4 regions of the Streptomyces sp. WMMB303 genome follow, and region 4 is predicted to be linked to each of the others. Evidence: riboswitches for the same ligand, from Rfam matches in the RefSeq annotation. Region 4 holds a riboswitch; each other region holds the start of a gene.
The links. A riboswitch is a leader RNA that binds a small molecule or an ion and turns the genes downstream of it on or off. The one in region 4 is predicted to bind cobalamin.
Positions count from the first base shown of each region.

Region 1 (2,191 bases), 3.5 Mb from region 4:
AAGACCTCCATGCCGGAGGGCGGCGCATGGCGTGCGGCGCACAGCGCCCACGTGTGCGCCGCACTCCGCCCGCCGTCCGCCAGCGGCACCGAGGCACAGCCCGCCAGGTAGCGATGCCCCGACAGCAGCACGTAGCGGGCGAGCGCCGACCACATCAGGTTGATCACTGCTCCGGACCGGTGGCCGGGATGCACGCATGACCGTCCCGCCTCGATCATCGACGTGCGGAGCCCTGCCAGCGCTCCCAGGTCGAACTCGCCGTCCGCGTAGGAGAGCCGGACCCGTCCCGGCGGCAGGAGGCGGTAGGTGCCGACGACATCGCCCGTCGCGGTTTCCGTGACGATCAGATGGTCCGCGACGGAGTCGAAGGCGTCCCTCTCGAGGCCGGACGAGCGGGACCCGGCAGCGGCTCCCATCTCCCGGCCGAACACCTCGTGGCGGAGCCGCTGCGCGGCCCGCACCTCGGCCGCGGAGTCGGCGACGGCGGCGGTGTAGGCGGCGCTTTCCCTTGCTGTGGATGAGGTTGTCATCAGTGGTGTCCCCTCAGCAGGCTCGTGCCCGGCCCGGCGGGCCGGGCCGCGTGGTGCGCGTGCCCGGGCCCGTGCGGGCCCGGCGTTCTCGCGGCGGCACGGGACCCCGGTTCCCGGGCGGTGGGGCTCGCCCGGCGTCCTCCGGGAGCACGTCCCGCCAGGTCATGAGTAGCGCCGCGGGCGGGCCGGCCGGTGGCGCCCAGGCGTCAGCGGCCTGAACCGGGGGTTCCGGCTCGGCGGGTACCGCGGCGGGACGAGCCGGGCCCGGGGATCTCTCAGGGCGGATCGCCGCGTATCGTGCCCCTCCCGCACCCCGTGCACGCGTCGCCGCCGGCCGGCCGTACCCGGTCCGCCGCGCACGTGTGCGATCGGTGCCGCGAGAGCACTCCGCCCGCGTGTGAACGCCCGTGCCGGTCCGCGCCGGTGCGCGGCCCGCCGGGGTGCGCGGCCCGGGACGCGGAGGTGACCTCAGCCTTCGCACTCCCTGCCCCCGGCTTGTCACCTGGCGTGTGTGCGACTAGTGTCGCCACGCCTTGGTGAACGGGAAATCCGGTGCGATACCGGTGCGGCCCTCGCCACTGTGATCGGGAATGCCGGCTCCGGCCCTTGCGGGCAGCCACTGGGTCCTCGGACCCGGGAAGGCGGAGTGCGGGCGGTGTACCCGTGAGCCAGGAGACCGGCCAAGGCACGTCGTCCATCCACGAGGTGCTGGAGAGGGTCTGCTGAGCCATGCACATAGCCGAGGGTTTTCTGCCTCCGGTGCACGCGGTCGCCTGGGGCGTCGCGGCGGCGCCGTTCGTCGTCCACGGAGCCCGGTCCCTGACCCGTGAGGTCAGGGAGCATCCCGAGAGCACGTTGCTGCTGGGAGCCGCGGGTGCTTTCACGTTCGTCCTGTCGGCCCTGAAGCTGCCATCGGTCACCGGCAGTTGTTCCCACCCCACCGGTACCGGTCTGGGCGCCATCCTGTTCCGACCGCCGATCATGGCCGTGCTGGGCACCATCGTGCTGCTGTTCCAGGCGCTGCTGCTCGCGCACGGCGGGCTGACCACGCTCGGCGCCAACGTCTTCTCGATGGCGATCGTCGGTCCGTGGGCCGGCTACGGGGCCTACCGGCTGCTGCGGCGCTTCGGCGCGCCGCTGATGGTCGGAGTGTTCGCGGGCGCGTTCGTCGCCGACCTGTCCACCTACTGCGTCACCAGCGTGCAGCTCGCGCTCGCCTTCCCCGACCCGAGCAGCGGCTTCCTCGGCGCACTGGGCAAGTTCGGTTCCATCTTCGCGGTCACCCAGATTCCGCTCGCGATCAGCGAGGGGCTCCTCACGGTGCTCGTCATGCGCCTGCTGGTGCAGTCCAGCAAGGGCGAACTGACCCGGCTGGGCGTGCTCCTGTCGGGCGGGCGGAAGCGGACCGAGACGGAGGCGGCGGCACGATGAAGCGCAACACCAGGATCAACGCGCTGCTGCTCGTCCTCGTGGCGGCACTCGCCGTCCTGCCGCTGGCCCTGGGGCTCGGCGACGACAAGGAAGAGCCGTTCACCGGATCCGACGCGCAGGCCGAGACGGCCATCACCGAGCTGGAGCCCGACTACGAGCCGTGGTTCTCGCCGCTGTACGAACCACCCTCCGGCGAGATCGAGTCGGCGCTCTTCGCGCTGCAGGCAGCG
Region 1 covers NZ_JARKIN010000001.1:136,628-138,818, reverse strand. Annotated here, with positions in the region: gene P2424_RS00655 (GNAT family N-acyltransferase) at 1-530, opposite strand, end outside; cobalamin riboswitch at 1,048-1,230, shown strand; gene P2424_RS00650 (energy-coupling factor ABC transporter permease) at 1,260-1,961, shown strand; gene P2424_RS00645 (energy-coupling factor ABC transporter substrate-binding protein) at 1,958-2,191, shown strand, end outside.
Region 1: it holds a riboswitch for cobalamin, as region 4 does, so the genes downstream of both, P2424_RS00650 (energy-coupling factor ABC transporter permease) here and P2424_RS16240 (ABC transporter substrate-binding protein) in region 4, are expected to answer to the same signal.

Region 2 (2,191 bases), 3.1 Mb from region 4:
TGCCGTTTCGGCCGGCGTTCGACGGCCCCGGGTACCCGGAGTCCCATCCGCCACACCAGCAGTTCCGCGGCGCGGTGGCGACGCCTGGTGCGGGGCGTCCGCGGCACGAACGCAACAGGCACTCGGCTCCGCACCGGCCTCGCCGCGCGGGACCGGGCCCAGCGGCGGGAGGAGTCGGGGCGCCGTCGGCCCTGCCGTTCGCGTTGCCGAAAGAGGACGCCCCCCATCCCCTCGCCCGTCCCGCCCCCGGCTTGCTCAGTACTGCGGGAGGAGTTCGGGTCGAGCGTGCTGCCGGCCGTCGTCGGCTCCGGATGCTTCCTCCTCGCCCTCGGCCCTGCCTGGCTCTTCGTCGGACGCGTGAGCCAGGCGCGGCACTGGCGGCCGCGTTCCTCCGTCGGCCCGGCCGGCGTTCGTCCCCCGGGCCGACGGCCGGTCCCTCCTGGCCCGCATCGTGCGACAGCGCAGGAACACCCCTCCGGGACGTGGCGGAACCGCTGAACCGCATGAGGGCGACACGGGCAGGGCCACTGCCTGCGTCGGGGAGGGCACGCTCACCTCCGGAGCGCCGGCGCCCGGGGCCGGGCACGGAGGGGCGGGGGCTCGCGGGGCGCACTACCCGGGCGGGGGGCTCTGCACCTAGGCTGGCGGGGCAGCTGGTTCGTCCCGCCCGCCAGGCGGGGCGTCGTAAGAGGGAACCCGGTGGAAGTCCGGGACTGCCCCGCAGCGGTGAGCGGGAACGACCGCCGTCACACGCACTGGACCCGACGGTCCGGGAAGCGACGGCCAGTAGGAGCCCGCCGGGAGACCGGCAGGCGAGCCCGCGAGTCCGAAGACCTGCCCGTTGCCCGCACGCGCCCACGTGTGTGCGGATATTCCGGTGACCTCGAGGGCGGGTCGGCGCACATGTCCGGTGGACGGAAGCAGCCGCGCTTCCGGCTTTTCACCGGTATTCCGTCACCTTCGCTCCTCGTGCCCGCCGGGATCCCGACGAGACATCTCGCGAAGGAGATCTCCGTGACAGCGAAGTCCGCAGCTGCGGCAGCAGGGGCCACCGTCCACGGCTACCCCCGCCAGGGCCCGAACCGGGAACTGAAGAAGGCCGTCGAGGGCTACTGGAAGGGCCGCGTCACCGCCGAAGCCCTCCGGCAGACCGCCAAGGACCTCCGCGCTGCCAACTGGCGGCAGCTCGCCGAGACCGGCATCCACGAGGTGCCCACCGGCGACTTCTCCTACTACGACCACATGCTGGATGCCGGCGTCATGGTCGGTGCCATCCCCGAACGCCACCGGGAGGCCGTGGCGGCCGACACCCTGGCGGGCTACTTCGCGATGGCCCGCGGCACCCAGGAGGTGGCGCCGCTGGAGATGACCAAGTGGTTCGACACCAACTACCACTATCTGGTCCCCGAACTCGGTCCGGACACCGTTTTCGCGGCCGACGCCGGCAAGCAGGTCGCCGAGCTGAAGGAAGCCCTCGCGCTGGGGCTCGCGGGCCGGCCCGTGCTGGTCGGTCCCGTCACCTACCTCCTGCTGGCCAAGCCCGCCCCGGGGGTCGCCGCGGACTTCGAGCCGCTGAGCCTGCTGGAGCGGCTCCTGCCGGTCTACGCCGAACTGCTCGCCGATCTGCGTGCCGCGGGCGCCGCATGGATCCAGCTGGACGAGCCCGCACTGGTCCAGGACCGCACCCCGCAGGAGCTGGCCGCCGCGGAGCGGGCCTACCGCGAGCTGGGCGGGCTCACCGACCGGCCGAAGCTGCTGGTCGCCTCCTATTTCGACCGGCTCGGCGACGCCCTGCCGATGCTGGCCAAGGCACCGGTCGACGGCCTCGCGGTGGATTTCACCGAGGCGGCCGCGGCCAACCTCGACGCGCTGGCCGCAGCCGGCGGCCTGCCCGGCAAGCGCCTGGTGGCCGGCGTCGTCAACGGCCGCAACATCTGGATCAACGACCTGGAGAAATCCCTGACCACCCTGGGCACCCTCCTCGGGCTCGCCGGCCGGGTGGACGTATCGGCCTCCTGCTCACTGCTGCACGTACCGCTGGACGTGAAGGCCGAACGCGACATCGACCCCGAGGTGCTGCGCTGGCTCAGCTTCGCCCGGCAGAAGACAGCCGAGATCGCCACCCTCGCCAAGGGCCTGGCACACGGCACCGACGCCATCGGCGCCGAACTGGCCGCCAACCGTGCCGACC
Region 2 covers NZ_JARKIN010000001.1:520,311-522,501, forward strand. Annotated here, with positions in the region: cobalamin riboswitch at 686-836, shown strand; gene metE (5-methyltetrahydropteroyltriglutamate--homocysteine S-methyltransferase) at 1,015-2,191, shown strand, end outside.
Region 2: it holds a riboswitch for cobalamin, as region 4 does, so the genes downstream of both, metE (5-methyltetrahydropteroyltriglutamate--homocysteine S-methyltransferase) here and P2424_RS16240 (ABC transporter substrate-binding protein) in region 4, are expected to answer to the same signal.

Region 3 (2,191 bases), 2.5 Mb from region 4:
GCCCAGCAGGACGACCTGGCTGGTGCGGTCGCCGCCCGGCTTCAGCAGCACCGGGTTCATCAGCGCGCTCGGCTCCACCCGGGCCGCTGCCGCCTGCATGGCCTGGGCGCGGCCGATCTCCGCCCCGTCGGAGGTGACATAGGAATTGAGCGACATGTTCTGCGCCTTGAACGGCGCGACGCGTATCCCCTTGCGGGCCAGCCAGCGGCAGATGCCCGCCGTCACCACGCTCTTGCCCGCGTCCGAGGTCGTCCCCGCGACCAGCAGCCCGCCCGTTCCGCGCCCGCTCACCGTGCTCCTCCCACCGCGCGGCCCTGCCGCAGGCGGCCCACCGCCGCTCCCGTCAGACAGCTCGTCACCAGGGCCAGTTGCCCCACCCGGCGCGACAGCCGCACGGCCCGCTCGATGTCGGCGGTGCGTACGGCGCGGCCGGAAGCGTTGAGGACGGGCCGGTGCTCCACCCGTCCGCCGTAGGCGAGGGTGCCGCCCAGCCGCACCCCGAGGGCGCCCGCGAACGACGCCTCGACCGGGCCCGCGTTGGGGCTGGGGTGGCGGTGCGCATCGGCGCGCCAGGCGCACAGGGCACCGCGCGGGTCGGGGCCGGCGAGCGCGGCCAGCACGGCGGTCAGCCGCGCCCCCGGGCCGCCCGCCACGTCGTCCAGCCGCGCGGCGGCCCAGCCGAAGCGGCGGTGCCGAGGAGAGCGGTGGCCGATCATCGCGTCCAGCGTGTTGACGGCGCGGAAGCCGATCAGACCGGGGACACCCGCCAGCGCCCCCCAGACCAGGGCCCCCACCACGGCGTCCGAGGTGTTCTCCGCGACCGACTCGACCACGGCGCGGGCCACTTCCGGCGCCTCCAGCCGCTGCGGATCGCGCCCGCACAGCGCGGGCAGCCGCTCGCGTGCCAGCTCCAGGTCCCCGGCCTCCAGCGCGCCGCACACGGCTCGCGCCTCCCGGGTCAGCGACGTCCCCCCGAGGACGGCCCAGGTGGCGGCCGCGGTCAGGGCGATTTCGGGGAGCGGCGCGGCCGCCCGGCTGCGTGCGGCACGGAGCGCGGCGCCGGCCACGGCGACGGCGCCGCCCGCGGCGAGGAGGGTGTGCAGCGCGCCCGCACCCCGGTGGTCGCGCCACAGGCGGCGCTCCAGCGCTCCGGCGGCCCGGCCGAATACGGCCACCGGGTGGCCGCGCCGCGGGTCGCCCAGCAGCGCGTCGGCGGCGAACCCCAGCAGGACCCCGCGCACCCGGACGTCAGCGGTGCCCATCAGCGGACGGATCCGGCGCACTCACCCACGACAGCGGTCCCCGCGACGGTGTCCCCCGCGGTGGCGGCGGGCACGTCGGCAGCGGATATGGCGGCACAGCCACGCATCTCGGCGTCCTCACTCAGGGTCCTCGCCCTGGCTCGACTCGACCGGCGGCGAGAGTCTCCTGGCTCCCGGATCCACACCATCCCCCGCCTTCCAGCCCGTGCGGGCCGTGGCTTCGTTGGGGGTGGCGCTCCCCGGTGACAGTGGCGGGACCGCGCCGGATTCGCACCGGCTTCCTCTCCGTGCCGCCGTTTGGCACCGGAAGTCCACCACGCCGGTCCGGCCCCGTCAACTCGCCCTTGACCTGCGACGGGGCTGCGAGCAGCGCCGTCGGTGAGGGGGTACGGGATGCTCCCGTACCCCCTCACCGACGCGGCTCGTCCGGCCGTGGCAGCCCTGCCGGGGGCCGCCGCGACCGGACGGGAGCGGGCTCAGCCCGCGATCAGGTAGATGCCGTACGCCACCGCTGCCAGGCACAGCGCATAGCACGCGTAGGCGCCGGTGCGGGCCAGTGCCGTGGGAGCGGTGCCGGCGGTGCGCGGCGAGCCGGCGACGATGCCGAGGGTGAAGATGCCGACGAGTCCCACCGTCGCCACCAGGCTGACGCCGAAGACCTGGCCGAGCGCGGCCCAGTCGATGTGCATGCGGTCGTCCCTTCTGCCTAGCTGAGGCTGCTCGCCGACGCGGGGCGGTCGGTCGGATGCGGGGCCGGGGTCTCGGAGGCCGCTGCCTCCTCGGCGGAGCCGACCGCCACTCCCGCGGGCGGCGGGGGCGGGGCGACGGCCCGGACTGCGGTGGTGACCACACCGGCGGGCACGGACACGGGTGCGGGCTCCGCCGTCGGTTCGGCGGCCGGGCCGGGGATCCCGGTGGGCTCCACCGCG
Region 3 covers NZ_JARKIN010000001.1:1,183,213-1,185,403, reverse strand. Annotated here, with positions in the region: gene P2424_RS05440 (cobyric acid synthase) at 1-291, opposite strand, end outside; gene P2424_RS05435 (cobalamin biosynthesis protein) at 288-1,262, opposite strand; cobalamin riboswitch at 1,422-1,547, opposite strand; gene P2424_RS05430 (hypothetical protein) at 1,739-1,951, opposite strand; gene P2424_RS05425 (inorganic phosphate transporter) at 1,969-2,191, opposite strand, start outside.
Region 3: it holds a riboswitch for cobalamin, as region 4 does, so the genes downstream of both, P2424_RS05435 (cobalamin biosynthesis protein) here and P2424_RS16240 (ABC transporter substrate-binding protein) in region 4, are expected to answer to the same signal.

Region 4 (2,191 bases):
GTCGTTCTCGGTGTGGTCGAGGGAGAAGGACCAGCCCTCGAAGCTGCCCCGGGGCGGGGTGCGGTAGGTGACGCCGCGCTGACTGTAGGCCCACCGGCCGCCGTTGGGCGCGTGCCAGTAAGACCAGTAGGCGCTCGCCGGAGGAGTGTCCACGCACGGCTCGCGCTGCGGACCGGGCTTGCCCAGCAGACGGCACACGAACGACTCGCCCCACCGGTTGGTGCCGGTCACCTCGATGCCCGCGGCCTTCAGCGCGGCCAGGCCGGTGCGGTGACCTCCCGGCGCGCACCGCACCAGGGTCCCGCCACCCAGCTCCCGGAAGTCGACCACCACGGTCACCCCGTCGGCATCCGGGCAGTATCCGGCCCTGCCCCTGGACGCCGCCGACGCGGAAGCCTCGGCCGGCGTCGTCAGGCCGGCGCCGACCGAGCCCACCAGCACGGCGAGCACCGCGGCCAGGGTGCGTAACACGCGAGGCATCGGAGGCCCTTCATCCGGGGGCCGCACCAGGGACCCCGGCCCCGGCCGTACGAAAACCCCCGGCATCTCTTCCGAAGAAGAGCGCGCAGGGGTCCGGGCTCGGGGACTTGGAGCTCCACGCTGCGGACCATGACAGTGGGAAGCGGTGCACGTGCCGCATCGGGCGCTCCGGCTCGCAGCACAGGACTCAGGGCCCTCCGCTGCTCACGGTTGCAGGTCAGCGCCGGATTCTCACCGGCTTTCCCCGCATGCGTACGCATGAAGTTGTGTGTCCGCCGACGGCGGACACCAGGGATGCTAGACCCGCAAGGATGTTCGCGCCAGGGGGTGGTGCCGCCGCTCACCGGCCCCGCTCCGGAATTATGTATGCCGCACTCGCCGGATGCGAGGACGAGCTGCCGACCGTGGCCGAGCCGCAGGTGGCAGCCCCGGTGCCGAGGCCGTCGGCCCGTGCGTCACAATGAGCCCACGAGGCGAGGGGAACCAGGAAGCCGGTGCGAGTCCGGCGCGGTCCCGCCACTGTGACCGGGGAGCGGCCCTCCACCATGCCACCGTTCGCGAACGGGAAGGCGGAGGTGAGCGACGATCCGGGAGCCAGGAGACTGACCCGTCGCCGGTCCGACAGCAGGGGCGAGGACACCCCGGAGAGGATCGACCGTGACGAGGCATGCCCGGACGGAACCGGCACCACGGCCCGGACCCGGCAGAAGAGGAGTGCTGGCAGCCGGAGGCGGACTGGCACTGGCCGGCTCTGGCCTGCTCACCGGCTGTGGCCGGGACGGAAGTAGCGCGGACGACGGCGACCGGTTCCGCGCCGCGTTCACCGCCGGCGGCTCCCAGGAGACCCTCGACCCGCACGTCGCCCCCAACTTCGTCGACCAGGCCCGCGCCAAGGCCCTGTACGACACACTCGGCACGTATGCCGACGACATGTCCGTCCGCAAACGACTCGCGGACTCATGGGAGAGCGACCCCTCGGGAACCCGGTGGCGGATACGTCTGCGCGAAGCGCAGTTCCACGACGGGAAGCCGGTCACCGCGCAGGACGTGCTCTACAGTTACCGCCGAGCCGCCGACCCGGACACCGGCTCCCCCTCGCAGGAACTGCTTTCCGCGATCGACTTCTCCGCCAGCAGGGCGGACGGCCGACGATCCCTCATCCTCGTGCTGAAGGCGCCGAACTTCGAATTCCCCACCGTGTTCGCCGGACCCGGTACCGAGATCATCCCCGACGGGACGAGGGACTTCCGCGAACCCGTCGGATCCGGACCCTTCACCTACGTGTCCTTCACCCCCGGAGGCACCGCCCGATACCGCCGCTGGGCCGACCACTGGGACGGCGCCCCGCACATCGCCGAGCTGGAGATCGTCCCCGCGAACGAGGAGTCGGCCCGGCTCAACGCGCTGCTGTCCGGACAGGTGCACTACGCGGCCGACATGGCCGGATCCTCCGTGGAACGGCTGAAGAAGGACGGCTCGGCGCGGCTGCTGACCGCGAAACGTGCCACGGCCCAGCAGCTCCTGCTGCGCACCGGCCGCGAACCGTTCGACGACCCGCGGCTGGTGCGGGCCCTGCAGCTCGGGCTCGACCGCGAGGAACTGGTCCGAGTCGCGCTGGCCGGCCACGGCCAGGTGGGCGACGACCTGTTCGGCAAGGGACTGCGCGGCTACCCCGACGACCTCGCACCCCGCCGCCGCGACGTCGAGAAGG
Region 4 covers NZ_JARKIN010000001.1:3,650,488-3,652,678, reverse strand. Annotated here, with positions in the region: gene P2424_RS16245 (hypothetical protein) at 1-480, opposite strand, end outside; cobalamin riboswitch at 621-754, opposite strand; cobalamin riboswitch at 962-1,085, shown strand; gene P2424_RS16240 (ABC transporter substrate-binding protein) at 1,195-2,191, shown strand, end outside.